3 regions of the Burkholderia savannae genome follow, and region 2 is predicted to be linked to each of the others. Evidence: riboswitches for the same ligand, from Rfam matches in the RefSeq annotation. Region 2 holds a riboswitch; each other region holds the start of a gene.

Region 1 (6,891 bases), 1.8 Mb from region 2:
GGCGAGCCGGGCAGTATCTCGTCGTTCCAGGCGTTCGCGACCGGGCTCGCGAGCCGCGTCGGCACGGGCAACATCGCGGGCGTCGCGGTCGCGATGACGGTAGGCGGCCCGGGCGCGATCTTCTGGATGTGGGTGACGGCGCTCGTCGGGATGTCGTCGGCGTTCGTCGAGGCGACGCTCGCGCAAATCTTCAAGGTGTCGCATCATGACGGCACGTATCGCGGCGGCCCCGCGTACTACATCCAGATCGGGCTGCGCTCGCGCGGCTTCGGCGTGCTGTTCTCGCTGTCGCTGATTCTCGCGTTCGGCTTCGTGTTCAACGCGGTGCAGGCGAATGCGATCGCCGAGGCGTTCAACACGTCGTTCGGCGTGAGCCGCGCCGCGGTCGGGCTCGGGCTCGTCGTGCTGACGGCGCCGATCATCTTCGGCGGCATTCGCCGGATCGCGCATGTCGCGCAGGTGATCGTGCCCGTGATGGCGATCGGCTATCTCGCGCTTGCCGTCTATGCGGTCGCGACGCACGTCGCGCTCGTGCCGGACATGATCGTGCTCATCGTGAAGAGCGCGTTTGGCTTCGAGCAGGCGGCGGGCGGCTTCGCCGGCTACGCGGTGAGCCAGGCGGTGTCGATCGGCGTGAAGCGGGGCCTCTTCTCGAACGAGGCCGGGATGGGCAGCGCGCCGAACGCGGCCGCGACCGCCAGCACGCGGCATCCGGTCACGCAGGGCCTGATTCAGATGCTCGGCGTGTTCGTCGACACGATCGTGATCTGCAGCGCGACCGCGTTCGTGATCCTGTTGTCGGGGCAGTACGAGGCGGGCACGTCGATGGAAGGCGCGGCGCTCACGCAGCGCGCGATCTCGAGCCACGTCGGCGATTGGGGAGGCATCTATATGGCGGTGGCGATCTTCTTCCTCGCGTTTTCTTCGGTGATCGGCAACTACGCGTATGCGGAAGGCAACGTCGAATTCGTCACGAGCCGGCGCGGCGCGCTGCTGGTGTTCCGCCTCGCGGTGCTCGGGATGGTGATGTTCGGCAGCGTCGGCCAACTGCCGCTCGTGTGGGCGATGGCCGATACCAGCATGGGCCTGATGGCGCTCATCAACCTGCTCGCGATCCTCATGCTCGGCAAGTACGCGCTCGCCGCGTGGCGCGATTACCAGCGCCAGCGCGCGGCGGGCGTGACCGATCCGGTGTTCACGCGCAGGACGATTCCCGAGCTCGCGAAGGTGCTCCCGGACGACGTGTGGGGCGAGCACGGGCCGCTGCCGCAGGGCGACAAGCTCGCGGCGGGACGCGGCGCGGGCGCGGCCGGGGCAACGGGGGTCGCGGAGCCGTTCGGCTCCGCACGGTAAAGATGGCGGGCGACCGGCTGCGCTGCTTCGTCGCGCTGACGCTCGATCCGGCGTCGCGCGACGCGCTCGCGGCGTTCCCTGTCGCCGCCGGCGCGCGGCGCACGCCGCGCGATCAGCTGCACGTGACGATCGCGTTCCTCGGCGCGATCGAGCGGACGAAGAGCGAGCGGCTCGGCGCGCGCCTCGCCGGGCTCGCGGCCGTCGACGCGGTGCCGCCCGTCGGCGTCGAGCGCGTCGTCTGCTGGCCGAGCACCGCGCATGCGCGGCTCGTCGTCGCGGAGCTCGCGCCGCAGTCCCGGTTGCTCGCGCTCGGCGAGCGCGTGGCCGGCGCGCTCGCCGAGCTCGGCTTGCCGCCCGACAGCCGCGCGTTCAAGCCGCACGTGACGATCGCGCGATTCCCGCGCGACGCGCATCGCGTGGCGCCCGACGGCGCGAACGATGGTGCGAGCCGCATGCCGCTCGCGTTGCGGTTCGAAACGCTCACGCTCTACGAGAGCGTCCTCACGCGCGCGGGCGCCGAGCATCGGGTGCTCGCGGCGGCGGCGCTGCCGGAGTGACGGCGGCGCGTCTACGCAGCTACGCAGGCGGGCTTGCGTAGCTGCGCGGGCTTAGCATGCTGTCCGACGGCGGCTCGGCCATCGTCCTTGCATCGTTCGACGTCATGCTTCGACTCGGCCGGGGAACAGGTCCTAGCCGAATGCGTTTGCGTTAGGCGCTTGCCAACGCCAACGCCAACGCCAACGCCAACGCGGCCGTTCGAACCGTTTCGTTAATCCGCCGGCACGTTCAGCCGAGCGTCAACCCGCCGTCGATGTGAATCACCTGCCCGGTGATGTGGCGCGCTTCATCGGAGAGTAGAAACGCGATCAGCGCCGCGACGTCGTCCGGCTCGGCGATGCGGCCAAGCGGCGTCGCCTGCGCCGCGCGCGTGCAGCATCATCGCGACGCCGGGCGCGGCGAGCCTGGCTGCGAGCGCCGCGCCGATCCCCGAGCCCGCGCCCGTGATCAGCACGACGCGCTCGCGCGCGCCGCTCACGCGGCGACTCTCGCTTCGTCGCGGCGCACGTCGAGCGTCTGCTCGTGGAACGACGCAACCGATTCGCGGTGCGCGATGCTGACGATCGCCGCCTTCGGCAGCCGCTCGTCGAAGAGCCGGTAGAGGCGCGCTTCGTTGTCGGCGTCGAGCGCGCTCGTCGCCTCGTCGAGGAACAGGTAATCGGGCTTGTGCAGCAGCACGCGCGCGCCCGCGAGGCGTTGCTGCTCGCCGGGCGACAGGATGCGCGTCCAGTGGCCCGTCTCGGCGAGCCGCTCGACGTAGTCGCCGAGGCCGCACGCGCGCAGCGCGTCGCGGCACGCGTCGTCGCTGAACGTGTCGACGGCCGACGGATACGCGAGCGCCGCCTTCAGCGTGCCGATCGGCAAATAGCTCTGCTGCGGAACGAACATCATCCGCGCGTCGACGGGCGCGTCGATCGCGCCGTCGCCGAACGGCCAGAGCCCCGCGAGCGCGCGCATCAGCGTGCTCTTGCCGGAGCCGGACGGCCCGCGCACGAGCCAGCGCGAGCCGGGCTCGATCGCGACGTCGCCGATCGACGCGAGCGCGGCGCCGTTCGGCAGCGCGAGCTTCAGGCCCGACGTCGTGATCTGCGGCGCGTCGACGTAGTGCAGGTTGATGCCGCCGCGCTCGGTCGCGGGCGACATCGCTTCCTTCAGATGCGACGCGCCCATCACGCGCTTGAATTCGCGCAGACGGTTGACGGTCGCGCGCCACTCGGCGAGCGTGCCGTAACTGTTGATGAACCACGAGAACGAGTCGCTGACGGTGCTGAACGCGCGGCTGATCTGGATCAGCACGCCGAACGTGAACGCGCCCGCGAAGTAGCGGGGCGCGGCGACCGCGATCGGAAAGAGGCTCGCGAGCTGCGCATAGAAGTTCAGCACGAACGTGAGGCGCTTCGTGTAGCGCATCACGCGCCACCAGTTTTCGCGGATTCGCTGAAACAGGTTCTGCTCGTGCGCGGTTTCGACGGGCTCGCCGTTGTAGAACGCGATCTGCTCGGCGTTCTCGCGGATGCGGATCAGGCTGAAGCGGAAGTCCGCCTCGACGCGCTGCTGCTGGTAGTTGATCGACACGAGCGGATGGCCGAAGCGGTGCATCACGTAGGAGCCCGCGATCGCGTAGATCATCGCGACCCACACCATGTAGCCGGGAATCGTGATCGCGTGGCCGCCGAGCGAGATCGTCGCCGCGCCGGCGATCGACCAGAGGATCGTCGCGAACGAGACCAGCGTGACGACCGTCGACAGCAGATCGAGCGATAGCGACAGCGTCGTCGACGCGAGCGATTGCAGGTCGTCCGCGATCCGCTGATCGGGGTTGTCGGCGAGCCGGTCGCGCTCGATCCGGTAGAAGTTGCGCTCGCCGAGCCATTCGTGCAGGAAGCGCGTCGTCAGCCACTGGCGCCAGCGGAAGCCGAGCATCTGGCGCAGATAGAGGCCGTACACCGCGAGGATGATGAACGCGAACGCGAGCACGGCGAACGTGATCAGCAGGCTCGGGAAGTCGCGCACGTCCTTCGATTGCAGCGCGTTGTAGAACGATGCGCTCCACGAGTTGATCCGCACGTTGATCCACACGAGCGTCAGGTTGATCGCGACGATCGTGACGAGCAGGCCCCACGCGACTTTCCACTCCTCGGAAACCCAATAGGGCTTGATGAGGCTCCACGTGGATACGGGAGGCGGGGATTGCGTCGGGCCGTCCGGGACGGGGGCGAGGACTTGCATCGATTGAGTCATGAGCTTCCTGATGTGAGGCCGGCGACGCCGGGCGGACAACCGGGCCGCGCCCGGCGCGTCCGTTCGGCGCCGCGCGCGGCGTGCGTGCCGCGGATTCTGGCGAGCGCGCCTTAAACGGCGCTTAATGCCGCGAACGGCACTGGCTCGGCGCCGCGGCGATGCTCGCTCGCGCGCCGTGCCCAGCGGGCATTGTGCCAGCGCCGCCGCGCGGCAGGCGAATTTGCCGCAGCGCGAGGTTTGCGGCCGTTTCCGCTTTTATGGTCTAATGACCGCCGACGAAACAGGGGTGCTTCGCGTGCCTCGGCCCTGCCGAATCGGCGTGGCCGGATGCGCGGCGAGGCTGAGAGAGACCCTTCGCACCCGATCCGGGTAATACCGGCGCGGGAAGTTTCCGATCCCGCCGGGCCATGCCCGCGCCGTCGCTTCGGCGAGCCGCGCGCATCGCGAGTCCCGGCCGGCCTCAGTCGCCGGTTTCGTCCTTTTGGGTGCGCATCTTCGCGCGTGACGGAAGGTATCGATGACCGTGCAATCTTCAGTTCTTTTGCTTCGCTGCGAGCCGTCGGCCGCGGCGGATTTCCCGGCTCCCGCTTCGAGCCGCTTTCATGTGACGAACACGACGGGCGGATGCGATGAACCTGCGTGCGTCTGAGCCCGATTTCGCGGTGCTGGGCGGCGGCCTCGTCGGCCGCCTGATCGCATGGCGTCTCGCGGGCGCGGGGCACCGCGTCGCGCTGTACGAGCGCGGCGACGCGGCAGGCTCGGGCTCCGCCGCGTGGGTCGCGGCGGCGATGCTCGCGCCGCTCGCCGAAGCGGCGAGCGCCGAGCGCTTCGTCACCGATCTCGGCGTCGCGTCGTTCGATCTCTGGCCGCGCTGGCTCGCGGAGCTGCCCGAACCCGTGTTCTTCCAGCGCAACGGCACGCTCGTCGTCTGGCATCACGCGGACCGCGCGGAAGCGCCGCTCTTCGAGCGTCGCGTGCGCGCGAACGCGAGCGCCGAGTTGCTCGACGGCGGCCTCGTCGCGCTCGCGGGCGCGCAGGTCGACGCGGCCGAGCCGGCGCTCGCCGGGCGCTTCGCGCACGGCCTGCTGCTGCCGCGCGAGGGCCAGCTCGACAATCGACAGGTGCTGCGCGCGCTCGCCGCGGGCCTTGCGGAGCGCGGCGTCGATGCGCACTGGAATACGGCGATCGAGCCGCAGGCGGCGCCCGCCGCGCGCATCACGATCGACTGCCGCGGGCTCGGCGCGAAGGCGCAGATGCCGACGCTGCGCGGCATCCGCGGAGAGGTCGCGCGCGTGCATGCGCCGGGCATCGGCCTCACGCGCCCCGTGCGGCTGCTGCACCCGCGCTATCCGCTCTATGTCGCGCCGAAGGAGAACGATCTTTACGTGATCGGCGCGACCGAGATCGAAGGCGAGGACATGTCGCCCGTCAGCGTGCGCTCCGCGCTCGAGCTGCTGAGCGCCGCGTTCTCGGTGCACCCGGCGTTCGGCGAGGCGCGCATTCTCGAACTGAATTCGCAATGCCGGCCGACGCTGCCGGACCATCGCCCGGCGCTCGTCTGGGACGGCGGCGCGACGCTCGCGGTCAACGGCCTGTATCGGCACGGCTTCATGATCGCGCCGGAAGTCGCCGATACGGCGGCGCGCTTCGCGCAGGCGCTCGTCGAACGCACGGTGAGGGACGCCGACACGTTCGCCGCGTGGCGGTGCGACGCGCGCTGGCCGGCGCTGCTGCAGCACGGCGCCGCGCACCACGCGCCTGCCTGAGCGCGGCCCGACGAACCGATCAACCGACATCGACAGCCATCATGGACATCCAGATCAATCAACAGACGCTCTCGCTGCCCGACGGCGCGACGGTCGCCGACGCGCTCGCGGCGTACGGCGTGCAGCCGCCGTTCGCGGTCGCGGTCAACGGCGCGTTCGTCGCGCGCACGCAGCACGCGGCGCGCGCGCTCGCCGCGGGCGACAAGCTCGACGTCGTGCATCCGGTCGCGGGCGGCTGATGCGCCGGCGCGCCGGCATCGCCTCCGCACCCCGTTCCCACAGGATCTTCCGATGACGCCTCTTTCCTCCGCCGACACGCTCACGCTGCACGGCAAAACCTTCGCGAGCCGCGTGCTGCTCGGCACGTCGCGCTATCCGTCGCTGCAGTCGCTGTCCGATTCGATCGCGGCCGCGCGGCCGGGCATGGTGACGGTCGCGCTGCGGCGCCAGATGAACGCCGGCGCGGCCGAGGCCGGCTTCTTCGATCTGCTCAAGCGCCACGACGTGCCGCTGTTGCCGAACACCGCGGGCTGCCAGACGGTGGCCGAGGCAGTGACGACCGCGCAGATGGCGCGCGAGGTGTTCGAGACCGACTGGATCAAGCTCGAGCTGATCGGCGACGACTACACGCTGCAGCCGGACCCCGTCGGCCTCATCGAAGCGGCGACGCTGCTGGTCAAGGAAGGCTTCAAGGTGCTGCCGTACTGCACCGAGGATCTCGTGATCGGCCGGCGCCTGCTCGACGCCGGCTGCGAGGTGCTGATGCCGTGGGGCGCGCCGATCGGCACCGGCAAGGGCGTCGTGAATCCGTACGGGCTGCGCGTGCTGCGCGAGCGGCTGCCGGATGTGCCGCTCATCGTCGACGCGGGGCTCGGCGTGCCGTCGCACGCGTGCCAGGTGATGGAGTGGGGCTTCGACGGCGTGCTGCTCAACACGGCCGTGTCGCAGGCGACGCATCCGGAGATCATGGCGC
Region 2 (6,891 bases):
GAACGCCGGGAACCCGCTCGATCACGCCGATCGCGAGCGCAGCGCCGAGTAGCGTGCTCGACCGGTCTTCGAGCTTCGCGAACGACCTCCGCGCCATCCGCCGACGACGCGACGCGACGCGATGCGGCGTGCCGCCCGGTTCCCGCACGACCGTCAGGCCGCCTCGTTCCGCCGAGTCCGAACGCCGGGAATCCGCTTGATCACACCGGTCGCGAGCGCGGTGCCGAGCAGCACGATCGCGCAGCCTTCGAGCATCGCGAGCGACACGTGTTCGCCGAGGAAGAGCGCGCCCCACAGAATGCCGAACACCGGGATCACGAACGTGACGGTGATCGCGCGTGCCGGCCCGATGTGCGCGATCAGGTAGAAGAAGATGAAGTACGCGATGCCCGTGCACGCGATGCCGAGCGCGAGCACCGATCCCCACGCGTGCGCGGAGACGGGCGCGGCGGGCCACGTCGCGAGCGCGAACGGCAGAAGCAGGATCGTCGCGCCGATCATGCTGCCCGTCGCGTTGACGAGCGGATCGACGCCCGTGAGCTTGCGCTTCGTGAAGTTCGCGGCGATTCCGTACAGCAACGTCGCGCCGAGCGCGGCGGCGGCGGCGAGCGCGGCCGTCGCGGGCGAGCCCGGATTCGCGCCGTGCGGCGAGAACACCTGATCCCAGACGAGCGTCAGCACGCCCGCGAAGCCGACCACGAGGCCGAGCGCGCGCGGCAGCGACAGCGAATCCTTGAGCCACAGATACGCGACGAGCGCGCCCCAGAGCGGCGTCGTCGCGTTGATGACCGACGTCACGCCCGCCGACAGCGTCAGCTCGGCGAACGCGAACAGGCAGAACGGCGCGGCGGAGTTGAGCAGCCCGACGACGAAGAGCGGCCATGCGTGCTTGCGCAGCAGCGTGGCCAGCTCGCGCGGCGAATGGCGCGCGAGCATCAGCGCGACGAGAAAGAGCGCGCCGATGCCGACGCGCAGCGCCATCAGCGGCGCGACGCCGAATTCGGTGACGCCGACGCGAATGAAGAGGAACGACGCGCCCCAGAGCGCGGCGAGGACGATCAGCAGGAAGGCGTTCTTGAGGTTCATCGAGGATCGGGCACTTGGCTGTCGACGGAGGGCTGGCCAAGCATCTTACACCGCGCTGTTACGCGATGTTTCAGGCTGAGATGAAACAGCAAGATTCGAGAACGAACGCCCGGGCCGCGCATCGACGGCGCGCGGCGGATGCGAAAGCGGGGCCGTCGCGCCGCGCGCGGGAAGTTCGCGCGCGGCGCGGGGTCAGTGGCGGTGCCAGCCGCGGCCGCCGCCCCAGTAGCCGAAGTTCAGCGACAGGGACGGCGCTGGATAGTAGTACGACGGATACGCGGGCGCGACGTACACGGGCGCGGTTTCCACCGGCGCCGCGTAATAGCCGCCCGCCGGGTAGTAGCCGTACGGGTAATAGCAGCCGGCGAGCGCGACGCTCGCGAGCGCGGCGGCGACAAGTGTCTTGTTCATGATGGTTCCGCAGTCGTGCGTGCGGGGCAGGATTCGATGCTTGCGAGCTTAGACCGCTCTCGTGTGAAACGCTGTGTGAAACGGTAACGGATCATTTCCGCCGCGGGCGCGGCGCGGGCGTCGCGTGCATCGCCATGCTCGCGACGCTATGCGGCGCGACCGGGCAACGACCGGGCAACGACCGGGCAACGACCGGGCAACGACCGGGCAACGACCGGGCAACGACCGGGCAACGAGCGGGTAAAACGGCCGGGTGAAACGGTTGCGTGAACCGGCTGCGCGAAACGGCCGGACGGTGCGCGCCGCGACGAAGGCGGCGCACGCCGTCCGCATTCAAGGGCGCGGCCCGTCTGCACGGTGCGCCCGATTCGCGGGCTTACTTGCCGACTTGGCTGCCGATCAGGCCGCCCGCGGCCGCGCCGCCGATCGTCGACAGGGCGTTGCCGCCGATCGCCGCGCCGGCGACGCCGCCGATGCCCGCGCCGATTGCTGCGTTACGTTGCTGATGGGTCATCGTGTCGCAAGCCGACAGACTGGCGGCTGCCGCGATGAGCATTGCGCATACCCCAATACGCCGAATCGATTTCATTGTTCATTCCTCGGATGAAAGAGACGCGTGGGCACGCATGCTTCGATGCAGCCCACATTCAAAATCTACGCGGGCGGTCCGTTATGCGCTGTAAGGACTTGTTAGAGCGCCGCGGCTTTCGTAATCAATTGTTTCGTCCCCCGAAGCGCCGTTGCGCGGACGCAAAAAAGCCCGCGCGAGGCGGGCTTTCGGGGCGCGGCGGAGCGTACGCCGGCATTACTGCCGGTGATAGATCTCCGAGCCGCTCTTCACGAACTCGACGGCCTTCACTTCCATGCCTTTCTTCAGCGCGTCGTTTTCCGACATGCCCTGCTGCGCGGCGAACTCGCGCACGTCCTGCGTGATCTTCATCGAGCAGAAGTGCGGGCCGCACATCGAGCAGAAGTGCGCGACCTTCGCCGAATCCTTCGGCAGCGTTTCGTCGTGGAATTCGCGCGCCTTGTCCGGATCGAGACCGATGTTGAACTGGTCTTCCCAGCGGAACTCGAAGCGCGCCTTCGACAGCGCGTTGTCGCGCACCTGCGCGCCCGGGTGGCCTTTCGCGAGGTCGGCGGCGTGCGCGGCGAGCTTGTACGTGATGATGCCTTCCTTCACGTCGTCCTTGTTCGGCAGGCCGAGGTGCTCCTTCGGCGTCACGTAGCACAGCATCGCGGTGCCGAACCAGCCGATCATCGCCGCGCCGATGCCCGACGTGATGTGGTCGTAGCCCGGCGCGATGTCGGTGGTGAGCGGCCCGAGCGTGTAGAACGGCGCTTCCTTGCACCAGTCGAGCTGCAGATCCATGTTTTCCTTGATCAGCTGCATCGGCACGTGGCCGGGGCCTTCGATCATCACCTGCACGTCGTGCTTCCACGCGATCTGCGTGAGCTCGCCGAGCGTCTTCAGCTCGCCGAGCTGCGCTTCGTCGTTCGCATCGTAGATCGAGCCGGGGCGCAGGCCGTCGCCGAGCGAGAAGCTCACGTCGTACGCCTTCATGATTTCGCAGATCTCTTCGAAATGCTCGTACAGGAAGCTTTCCTTGTGATGCGCGAGGCACCACTTCGCCATGATCGAGCCGCCGCGCGACACGATGCCCGTCATCCGGTTCGCGGTGAGCGGCACGTACTGCAGGCGCACGCCCGCGTGGATCGTGAAGTAGTCGACGCCTTGCTCGGCCTGCTCGATCAGCGTGTCGCGGAAGATTTCCCAGGTCAGGTCCTCGGCCTTGCCGTTGACCTTTTCGAGCGCCTGGTAGATCGGCACCGTGCCGATCGGCACCGGGCTGTTGCGGATGATCCACTCGCGCGTTTCATGGATGTGCTTGCCGGTCGACAGGTCCATCACCGTGTCGCCGCCCCAGCGGATCGCCCACGTCATCTTGTCGACTTCCTCGCCGATCGACGACGTGACGGCCGAGTTGCCGATGTTCGCGTTGATCTTCACGAGGAAGTTGCGGCCGATGATCATCGGCTCGGTTTCCGGGTGATTGATGTTCGCGGGGATGATCGCGCGGCCGCGCGCGACTTCGTCGCGCACGAACTCCGGCGTGATCTGCGCAAGCGCGCTCGCGCCGAAGGCCGCGGCGCCGAACGCCTGGCCCGCGTGCTGGCGGCCCATCATCGCGGCGAGCTTCGCGCCGTTCGGGCCGCTCGCCTTCAGGCTTTCGAGATACTCGGCGCGGCGCTGGTTCTCGCGGATCGCGATGAATTCCATCTCGGGCGTGATGATGCCCTGACGCGCATAGTGCATCTGCGTGACGTTCTTGCCCGCCTTCGCGCGGCGCGGATGGCGGTGCAGGTCGGGGAAGCGCAGCTCGGCCGTCGCCGCATCGGCCGCGCGCTCGCGGCCGTACTCGCTCGTGAGGCCCTCGAGCGTCTCGGTGTCGCCGCGCGCGTCGATCCAGCGCTGGCGCAGCGCGGGCAGGCCGGCGCGGATGTCGATTTTCGCGTCGGGGTCCGTGTACGGGCCCGACGTGTCGTACACGTAGATCGGCGGATTCCGTTCGCCGCCGAAGCTCGTCGGCGTGTCCGACTGCGTGATCTCGCGCATCGGCACGCGAATGTCGGGCTGCGAGCCCGTCACGTAGATCTTGCGCGAGTTCGGCAGCGGGGCGACGGCGGCGGCGTCGACGCGGGCGTCGGCCGACAGGAATTTGGGATTGGCGTTCATGCGATCTCCTGTGTCGACTCGAGCTGGCGCTTGAGCGCTGACTCGGGTCCCATGCAAAGCGGGTGTGGGGCGCTAAGCAGGAGACGAGATTCGCGACGCGACGGGATTCTGACGTGGAACGGCGGCGAAACCCGGACGCTTCCCTGCGCTGGCATTACCCAGATCAGGTTCAAAGGGTATTTCTCACCCGCGCCGCACGATCGCTTGACCGAGCGCAATGCAGGACCCCCGCGTTAGCAAGCGCAGAAGATACACCGGGTCGGCCGAGGTTTCAACAGGGGACAGATCGGTTGCGCGCGAATGCGCGGTCGGGCGCGCATGCTGCGGCGCGGCGCGGCGGGTGCGGATCGGGCCGGCGCGCAGGCATCCGGGCCGCGCGGGCGCCGCTTCTTGGGGCGCGGGGCCCCGGTCGGCGCGCGCGGCGGCGCGATGGTGCGCCGCGCGAGCGCCCGTCGCCCGCGCAAGCGCCGGTGCCGAAAAAAAATTTTGCGGCCGTTGTCATATTCGCCGTCGCATCCCGACTATTCGGCTCCTCAATCAATAACGATGGAGCTATCCCATGAAAAGGAATCTGTTTGCTTTCGCCTGTGTCGCCGGTCTCGCGCTCGCCGCGCCGCTCGCCCATGCGCAGAACGACGCGATGTCGAAGGATGCGATGTCGAAGGATGCGATGTCGAAGGATGCGATGTCGAAGGGCGAGATGTCGAAGGGCGCGATGTCGAAGGACGAGATGGGCATGAAGAAGCAAGATCACATGGCGAAGGGCGGCATGAAGAAGGGCCACACGCCGAAGGACGCGATGAAAAAGCCGATGTCGTCCGACAAGATGAGCCCGATGTCGAACTGAGCGGCGTCGTCGAACGCGCGCTTGAACGCGCGATCCGGCTCGGCCCGCCCGCCCGCTCGCTCGCCGTGCGGGCGGCCCGTGTTTCGCGGCGCGGTGCGTCGCGCGATGCCGGATCGCGTCGCGCAGTTCGCGTCGCGCATGCCGGCGCGCGCGGCGCACCGCGCCCGCGCTCCGGCGCCGAACGATGAGCTTTTCCATGTCGAATTCATTTTCCGTTTCGATGCGCGCCGTTGCGGCGGGGCTCGCGCTTGCCGCCGCAGGCATCGCGCAGGCGGCCGCGGGCGGCGCCTGCGTCGCCCGCAGCCCCGACGGCCGGCAGGCGCTCGTCGAGCTTTATACGAGCGAGGGCTGCAGCAGCTGCCCGAGCGCCGACGACTGGCTCGCGCGGCTTGCCCCGCATCGCGCCGCGCTGCGGGTCGTGCCGCTCGCGCTGCACGTCGATTACTGGGACGGCCTCGGCTGGACCGACCGCTTCGCGCAGCATCGCTTCACCGAACGGCAGCACGCGCTCGCATCGCGCGGCGGCGGCCGCTTCGTCTATACGCCGGAAGTCGCGGTCGCGGGCCGCGAGCTGCGCGACTGGCGCGATGCGAGCGCGTTCGAGCGGCGCGTCGTCGCGACGGCGGGCGAGCCCGCGCGCGTCGGCATCGCGCTGTCCGCCGCGCGGCGCGCGGACGCCCTCGACGTCGAGCTGTCCGTGACGCCGCGCGCCGGCGCGCCGCGCGCGCTCGACGCGTATCTCGCGCTGTACGAGAACGGCATCGAATCGCCGGTGCGCGCGGGCGAGAACCGCGGCGCGACGCTGCGCCACGAGCGCGTCGTGCGGCAGTGGATCGGGCCGCTCTCATTCGGGCCGCTCGCGTCGACGGCCGGCGCGGTCGCGCCGCTCGACGTGCGGCGCACGCTGCCGCTGCCCGCGAACCTGCGCGCGCAGGACGCCGCGCGCTACGGCGTCGCCGCGTTCGTCGAGGATCACGCGACGGGCGACGTGCTGCAGGCGCTCGATCTGCCGCTGTGCGGGTGAGCGACGTGCGCGCGCCATCGACCAACGAAGGAGGGCATCGCCAATGAACGCAATAACGACGAAGGGCGCGAAGGGCGCGAAGGGCGCGTGGACCAGGGCCGCGACCGGCGCGCGGGCGGACGCGGGGGCGGGTGAGTCGACCGGCGCGTCGACGAGCGCGGCGGCTGACGCGGAGGTGCGCGGGAAGGTGTGCGGGAAGGTGCGCGCGGTGGCCGGCGCAACCGGCGACGCGAAGGCCGATGCAACGACCGGCGCGACGCCCGGCGCAATGACCGATGCCGCGGCCCCCGCGATGGCCCGCGGAGCGGCCGGCGCAATGCCACACGCCATGCACCACGCGCCGCCCCGCGCGGCGAACCCGGCACCGACGGACGCGCAAGCGACGGACGCGGCAACGTCCGCTTCCCGCCCGCGCCGCCCGATCCATCCGCTGTGGGTGCGCGCGAGCCACTGGCTCAACGCGGTCGCGGCCGTGACGTTGGCGCTGTCGGGCTGGCGGATCTACGACGCGTCGCCGATCTATGCGGGCTTCACGTTCCCGCGCGGCGCGACGCTCGGCGGCTGGCTCGGCGGCGCGCTGCAATGGCACTTCGCCGCGATGTGGCTGCTGTTCTTCAACGGCGTGTTCTATCTGACGATGAGCGCGGCGACCGGGCGCTTCAAGCGCAAGTTCCTGCCGCTCAGCGCGACGGGCGTCGCGCGCGATCTGCGCGATGCGCTGCGCGGCCGGCTGTCGCACGACGATCTGTCCGTCTACAACGCGGTCCAGCGCGCGGCGTACGTCGC
Region 3 (6,891 bases), on a different replicon from region 2:
AGATGCTTGCCGTCGGGGCTGTAGCGCGCCATCGACGGCGCGTAGTGCTCGATGAATGCGAGATCGTTGCGGCCGGACAGATACCACAGCGCCTCGGCATAGTTGAAAACGACGTTCTGCCTGCGCGCGGCGTGCCGGCAGAAGCGCGCGCGCGGATCGTCGATGCGCGCGCCGTAGCCGATGATTTCGCGCTCCGCGTGCCCGCGCGGCGCGCTCCGGTATTCGTACGCGCCGCAGACGTCCCTCAACGTGGCGAGATAGAGCTCGCTGAGACCCGGATAGCGCCGCATGTCAGACCCTCGCGCCGATGCGGTCGATCGCGGCTTCGATCGCGGCCGGATCGATCCGGCCGCCGCTGTATTCGACGCGCTCGATGTGCGTGATCTCGTCGAGCCCGCGCACGAGGTACGCGTATTCCTTGTCGGCTTCGAGCAGCAGCACGATCGGCTTGCCGAGCGCCGACGCCCAGCCGAGCTCGATGTGCGTGCCGGGCGACGCCGGCGCGCCCGGAAACGCGACGAAGTAGTCGCACAGGCTGATCTGCTCGTAGTCCGTCCTCGTGCACACGGCGGGCGTCATGAACTCGCGCCCCCAGTGCTCGCGCCGGTGCGCGCAGTGCACATCCCAGCCGCGCGCCTCGAAATGATCGATCACGTGGCGAAACAGGTTGATGCTCTCTTCCGGCATCACGCCGGTGTGCTTGTCGACCAGGGATTTGAACGGTCCGCCCAAGAACATACGCTTCATCGGCTGTCTTCCTTTCGGTTGGAATGATGGAGGGCGTGCGCTCGCAGCGCCACGCGCGCGACGTGGTCCGCGAGGACGCCCGGGAATTGAGGCACGCCGTCCGGCACGCGGACCCAGCGGCAATCCGCTGCGTCGTCGCCCGGGCGCAGCGCGCCTTCGGCATGGCGGCACAGCATCGCGATCAGCACGTAGTGATGATGCCGGCCGGCCGGATCGAAGCCGATCACCTCGACGACGTCGAACGGCTCGCCGATCTCGGCGCGCACGCCGGTTTCCTCGAACAGCTCGCGCGCGGCCGCGTCGCGCAGGCTCTCGCCCGGCTCGACCGAGCCGCCCGGAAAGCCCCACGTGCCCTTTTGCGGCTCCTTGCCGCGCTGAACGAGGATCACTTCGTCGCCGCGAAACGTGACGGCGATCACCGCGACGCGCGGCGCCGCGAGCGCCGCCGCGCGGCCGGTGCCTTTCGGATCAGTCATCGTCGATGCTCCGCATCTTCGCCCTCTCTCTTCGCGCGCCGTTCGTTCGGCCCGCATGCGCAAAACGACGGTAATCGGCCGCCTCGGTGATTAATGGATGAAACAATCCGCTCGAATTTGCTCGGATTTTGCGAATGAATATTTTCGATTCGCGATTCAGCGGCCTTTCCGTTTTCGGAAATTTCGCAAAGCGCCTAGCCTAACACAACCCTGACGATTCGCTCGAATGCGATTTTATTAACCAAATCGCCGCCCCCTGATTATTCGGCCGCATTCCATACTTATTGCGCTGGTCGATTGACAAATGAAACCGGCCGTTGCTATACCTATTAACCGTTGCCGATTCCGCGCATCAATCGACGAAGCGCCCCGCCATACGTTTGCGCCGCGCCCGACTGCCGCGCGGCGCGGTAATCGCCTCGCTTTCGCACGCCGTCGGCACATCCGGTTTCGAATCAGCCTGCATTTGCGGTAATCCGTAACGCCGCACCACTCCGTATCGTCGTCCGATATGGAACTCTCATCGTCACGCAACTGAAACACAAAAAAGGTGATCGATTATGCAAACGCATCCGGACGGGCTGTCCAGTCAATACGAGGCGCAGCGCTATTCAAACGCGCGCAATATTCTGAGATCCGAAATTATCTACGGCGACGGGTTTCAAAGCCCCGGCGGCATCGAAGGATTCAGGACGATGCTTGCCGACAAGATGCCGATCGAGCCCGGCATGCATCTGCTCGACGTGGGCTCCGGCCTGGGCGGCGCCGCGTTCCATCTCGCGAGCCGCTACGACGTGACGATCGTCGGGCTCGACACCGCGCCGCGGATGACGGAGCTCGCGGCGGCCCGGCAGCCGGCGCTCGATCCGCGCGGGCGCGTGCGCTTCGTCAACGGCGACATTCACGGCGACGCGCTTGCCGGCGAGCGTTTCGACATCATCTATTCGCGCGACGCGCTGATGTACGTGCACGACAAGGCGTCGCTGTTCGCGCGCTGCCACGCGCTCCTCGCGCCGCAAGGCCGCCTGTACATCACCGACTTCTGCCGCGGCCGCGCGTCGCTCGCGTTCGACGCATATGTGTCGGTGTCGGGCTACGACCTGAGGACGATCGACGAGTACGCGCGGATCGTCGAGGACGCGGGCTTCGACGTCCTCACCGCGACCGACGTCAGCGACGACGCGCGGCGCCAGTTGACCGACGATCTGCATCGCTACGAGGCGCGCGTCGCGTCGCGCGATCCGTCGATCGATGCACCCGACGCCGAGCACATCGTCGAGCGCTGGCGGCGCAAGATCCGCTTCGTCGATGAAGGGAGCCTGCTGCAAGGGCTCTTCGTCGCGCAGCGCCGATAGGCCGCCCGTTCGACGGTCATTCAGGAGAAGCCGACATGCTGACATCGCATTCCGATCATCTGCAAATCGACTGGGAAACCGGCGGAACGGGCCGCTATCATTGGGTGTGGCTGCGCCAGGCCTGCGAGTGCGCAGAGTGCTTCAACGGCCACTGCCGGCAGCGCCATTTCGATCCGGGCGCGATTGCGCCCGGCATCCGGCCGGAGCGCGTGTCGCTCGGCGCGCACGGGCTGCGGATCGTCTGGCAGGACGCGCACGTGAGCACGTACGCGCTCGACCGGCTCGCGCGCGACGACTACCGCGACGGAATTTCCGCGGCCGACGCGCAAGCCGGCCCGCCCTGGACGCCGTGGCCCGAGCGCGGCGCGCCGGCGTCGAGCCATTTCAGCCTCGCCGACGTGCTGGAAGGCGACGCCGCGCTGCGGCTCGCGCTGAATCGTCTGTTCGAGTCGGGCCTTGTCGTGCTGAAGGCGGACGGCGGCGCGACGCGGCCTTTCGACGAGGTTCGCGAGCGTCTCGCGGGCTTTCTCGATCCGTCGTACTTCGGCGAATTCTTCGATCTCGAAATCAAGTCGGACGACGCGACCGACAGCGTGTCGTTCAGCACGAAGGCCTTGCCGCTGCACACCGACATTCCGTACTGCTCGCCGCCGCCCGACTACCAGTTCCTGTTCGGCCTCGACGTCGATCCGCGCTGCGCGCGCGAGCAAATCGGCTGCACGCGGTTCGTCGACGGCTGGGCGGTGCTGTCCGAATTGCGCGACGCGTCGCCGGACATGTTCGATCGGCTCGCGCACACGAACGTCGTCTATCGCGCCGAATATCCGAACGCGCGCAAGCGCTACGAGCATCGGACGCCGATCGTCCGGCTGCGGCCGGACGGTTGCGTCGAGCGCCTGATCAACAACCCGACGAAGATGTTCTTCGACGGCATCGGCTTCGACGATCTGATGCCGTTCTTCCGCGCGTATCACGCGCTCAAGGCGCGCCTCGTCGCGACGAGGCGATCGTATCTGCACACATGGACGCAGGGCGACATGGTCGTCTGGGACAACCGGCGGATCTTTCACGGACGCGGCGACTTCGGCGCACCCGGGATCGTGCGCACGCTGCGCGGCGGATATTTCAAGGAAGGCGAGCTGCGGGCGCGCGAGGCGTTTATCGCCGCGGCCGCGGCCGCGCGGCGCGCGGAGGGCTGAGCGCGGCGGCGCGTCGTCGATGCGCGCGCGGCGCTGTTCGCATGGCCGTCGCGGCCGCCGAAGCGCCGAACCCCGCGCTCGCCTGCGCGCGCATGAGACGGCCGGCGCGCGCAGGCTCGCTCGGATGTCGCCGGCCGGCTCGCATCGCGCGAGCCTGAATGCATCAAGCGGGATACGTGAGGCAGGCCGCGCCCGCCGCCACCGCCGCGCACGCGACGAAGCGCCGTCCGCTCGGCTTCTCGCCCAACCACGCCCAGCCGATCAGCACCGAAAACACGATGCTCGTCTCGCGTAGCGCGGCGATCGGGCCGACCGGGCCGCGCGACAGCGCGTCGACGACCGCCGCGTAGCTGATCAGCGAGATCAGCCCGCCCGCCGCGGATTTCAGCGTTTCGGCGCGCGTGAAGCCGGCGTTCAAGCGGCCGCCGACGAGGAGGAACACGGCGGGCATCGCGACGCCATACGCGATGAAGATCCACGCCGCGTACGCGAGCGGATGGCCCGCGACGCGCGAGCCGACGCCGTCTACCGTCACGTAGCCGCCGATGAAGAGCGCGGTCGCGAGCGCCGCGGCGAACGAGCGCGAACGAATCCGCGAGCGGCCGAGCGCGAGGCTCGCGATGCCGCCCGACACGAGCGCGACGCCCGCGAGCGGCGCGCCGTCGAGACGCTGGCCCGCCCACGCGTAGCCGCCCAGCGTGACGAGGAGCGGCACCGCGCCGCGCACGACCGGATAGACCTGGCTGAGCGCCGCGCCTTCATACGCGTAGGCGAGAAACACGCTGTAGCCGACCTGCAACGCGGCGGACGCCGCCAGGTACGGCCAGCTCGCGCGCGCGGGCAGCGGCAGCAGCGCCGCGCAGACGAGCGCCGCGGCGGTCGTCGCGAAGCTCATCACGGTGATGCTCCGCAGACGATCCGCGCCGCTTCTGAGCAGCGCGTTCCAGGTCGCGTGCAGGATCGCCGCGAACAGCACGAGCGCGATGACGGACGGCGTCATCGGCGCGCGGCGAACGCAGCGGGGGACGCGCAAGACGCGCAAGATGCAGGAAGCCCCGCCGCGGCGCGGCGGCGGGCGGATTGCGGACAAATCATGGCGGACCTCATTCCTACGCCGGCATTACCCGGATCAGGTTTAGGGGTCGTTCCTTGCGCGGAACCTCTCAGCCGATCGCCCGGCTCCCCCTGATGGCCGGGCTATTATCGGCAAGAACCCGGTGGCCGACAAGCCGACGCGGGTTGATTCGTTCGCCGTCTGCGAGCGTGTCGGTCGACGCGGGAAAATGGGGCGACGGGACGGCGTGGCAATGGAGCAATGGAGCAACAGGGCCGACCGCGACGCACGACCGATGCCGCGCATGTCGCCAAGCGCGCGGCGAGCCGGCTGCGGCCGCGCGATGCCGGCATAATGAACGCCGACGCCCCCACTTCTTTCGCCCGCGGCCGCCATGACGCTTGCCATCGTCGTCCTGAACCTGATCGGCTTCTTCGTCGAGCTCGCCGATCCCGACCGCGTGCTCTCGCTGTTCGCGCTGTGGCCGCCGCGGAACGGTGCGGGCGCCGCCGTGCCCGCGTTCCATCTCTGGCAAATCGTCACGTACAGCATGCTTCACGCCGGGCTGTCGCACCTGCTCTTCAACATGCTCGGGCTCGTGATGTTCGGCCGCGACGTCGAGCGCTCGCTCGGCCGCGCGCGCTTCGGCACGCTTTATGTCGCGAGCGTCGTGTGCGGTGCGCTTACGCAGCTCGTCGTCGCGCGCTACACGGCGGCGGGCGCCGCGCCGACGATCGGCGCGTCGGCGGGCGTGTTCGGCGTGCTCGCCGGGTACGCGCTGCTGTATCCGTCGCGCCGCGTCGTGCTGCTGTTTCCGCCGATTCCGATGCCCGCGTGGGTGTTCGCGCTCGGCTACGCGGGCATCGAGCTGCTGCTCGGCGTCGCGGGCGCGGCGAGCGGCATCGCGCATTTCGCGCATCTGGGCGGGATGCTCGGCGCGCTCGTGCTGATGCTGTTCTGGACGCGGCCGAAAAGGGAGTGGCCGATCGAGTGAGCGCGGCCCGCACTCTGTCGCGCGACGGGCGGCACGGCCTGCCGCGCCGTCACTGCGGCACCGAATGATCGGCCTTGTTCGCCGGGCCGGCTTGCGTCGCCAGCTTCGGCGCGCCGGAATCGTCGCGGCCGCGCTTCGCCGCGCCCCCGCCCGCCGCCGAGTCGTCCAGCAGCGGCTCGTCGTTCACGAGCCGCACGAGCATTTCGTGATCGACGACTTCGTGCTTCAGCAGATACTGTGCGATCCGCTCGAGCGCGTCGCGCCGCTCCTTCAGCGTCCGCGACACGCGATCGTGCGCCTCGGCGAGGAGCCGCTGGATCTCGTCGTCGATCCGCGTCGCGGTGCTCTCGCTCCAGCGCTCGCCGCCCGGCTGCCAGACGACGGGCGGCAGCCCGCGGCTGTCGGCGTCGCCGAACGTCGCGAGGCCGATCCGCTCGCTCATCCCGTATCGGGCCACCATGTGCCGGGCCATTTCGGTCGCGCGCTCGAGATCGTTTTCCGCGCCCGTCGACACGTCGCCGAACACGATCTCCTCGGCGACGCGCCCGCCGAGCAGCACGTCGAGCCGATCGAGCAGCTCGCTCTTGCGCAGCACGTAGCGATCCTCGGTCGGCACCTGCTGCGTGTAGCCGAGCGCCGCGATTCCGCGCGGAATGATCGACACCTTCTTCACCGGATCGCTGTGCGCGCGGGTCTGCGCGATGAGCGCATGCCCGGCCTCGTGATGCGCGATCGTGACCTTCTCCTGCTCGCTCATCACGCGGCTCTTGCGCTCCATGCCCGTCATCGTCCGGTCGATCGCCTCGTCGAAATCCGACATCTCGATCGCCGGCTTGTCGAGCTCGGCCGCGTGCAGCGCCGCTTCGTTGACGATGTTCGCGAGATCCGCGCCGACGAAGCCCGGCGTGCGCGACGCGAGCTCGCCGAGATCGACGTCCGCCGCGAGCTTCACGTGCTTCACGTGCACCGACAGAATCTGCCGCCGCCCGGTCAGATCCGGCCGGTCGATCGCGATATGCCTATCGAAGCGGCCGGGGCGCAGCAGCGCGGGATCGAGAATCTCCGG

The links. A riboswitch is a leader RNA that binds a small molecule or an ion and turns the genes downstream of it on or off. The one in region 2 is predicted to bind thiamine pyrophosphate.
Region 1: it holds a riboswitch for thiamine pyrophosphate, as region 2 does, so the genes downstream of both, WS78_RS00900 (FAD-dependent oxidoreductase) here and thiC (phosphomethylpyrimidine synthase ThiC) in region 2, are expected to answer to the same signal.
Region 3: it holds a riboswitch for thiamine pyrophosphate, as region 2 does, so the genes downstream of both, WS78_RS24225 (DMT family transporter) here and thiC (phosphomethylpyrimidine synthase ThiC) in region 2, are expected to answer to the same signal.

The regions. Positions count from the first base shown of each region.
Region 1 covers NZ_CP013417.1:168,515-175,405, forward strand. Annotated here, with positions in the region: gene WS78_RS00880 (alanine/glycine:cation symporter family protein) at 1-1,353, shown strand, start outside; gene thpR (RNA 2',3'-cyclic phosphodiesterase) at 1,356-1,910, shown strand; partial or broken gene WS78_RS38115 (SDR family oxidoreductase) at 2,140-2,280, opposite strand; gene WS78_RS00895 (ABC transporter ATP-binding protein/permease) at 2,386-4,152, opposite strand; TPP riboswitch at 4,425-4,556, shown strand; gene WS78_RS00900 (FAD-dependent oxidoreductase) at 4,782-5,918, shown strand; gene thiS (sulfur carrier protein ThiS) at 5,960-6,157, shown strand; gene WS78_RS00910 (thiazole synthase) at 6,210-6,891, shown strand, end outside.
Region 2 covers NZ_CP013417.1:2,606,688-2,613,578, reverse strand. Annotated here, with positions in the region: gene WS78_RS12955 (DMT family transporter) at 154-1,086, opposite strand; gene WS78_RS12950 (hypothetical protein) at 1,279-1,497, opposite strand; gene WS78_RS12945 (glycine zipper 2TM domain-containing protein) at 1,874-2,086, opposite strand; gene thiC (phosphomethylpyrimidine synthase ThiC) at 2,303-4,234, opposite strand; TPP riboswitch at 4,357-4,474, opposite strand; gene WS78_RS12935 (pentapeptide MXKDX repeat protein) at 4,794-5,081, shown strand; gene WS78_RS12930 (DUF1223 domain-containing protein) at 5,266-6,105, shown strand; gene WS78_RS12925 (cytochrome b/b6 domain-containing protein) at 6,149-6,891, shown strand, end outside.
Region 3 covers NZ_CP013418.1:728,352-735,242, reverse strand. Annotated here, with positions in the region: gene WS78_RS24250 (thymidylate synthase) at 1-290, opposite strand, end outside; gene WS78_RS24245 (nucleoside 2-deoxyribosyltransferase) at 292-747, opposite strand; gene WS78_RS24240 (NUDIX hydrolase) at 744-1,223, opposite strand; gene WS78_RS24235 (methyltransferase domain-containing protein) at 1,784-2,578, shown strand; gene WS78_RS24230 (TauD/TfdA family dioxygenase) at 2,614-3,777, shown strand; gene WS78_RS24225 (DMT family transporter) at 3,941-4,777, opposite strand; TPP riboswitch at 4,867-4,973, opposite strand; gene WS78_RS24220 (rhomboid family intramembrane serine protease) at 5,226-5,825, shown strand; gene ftsH (ATP-dependent zinc metalloprotease FtsH) at 5,875-6,891, opposite strand, start outside.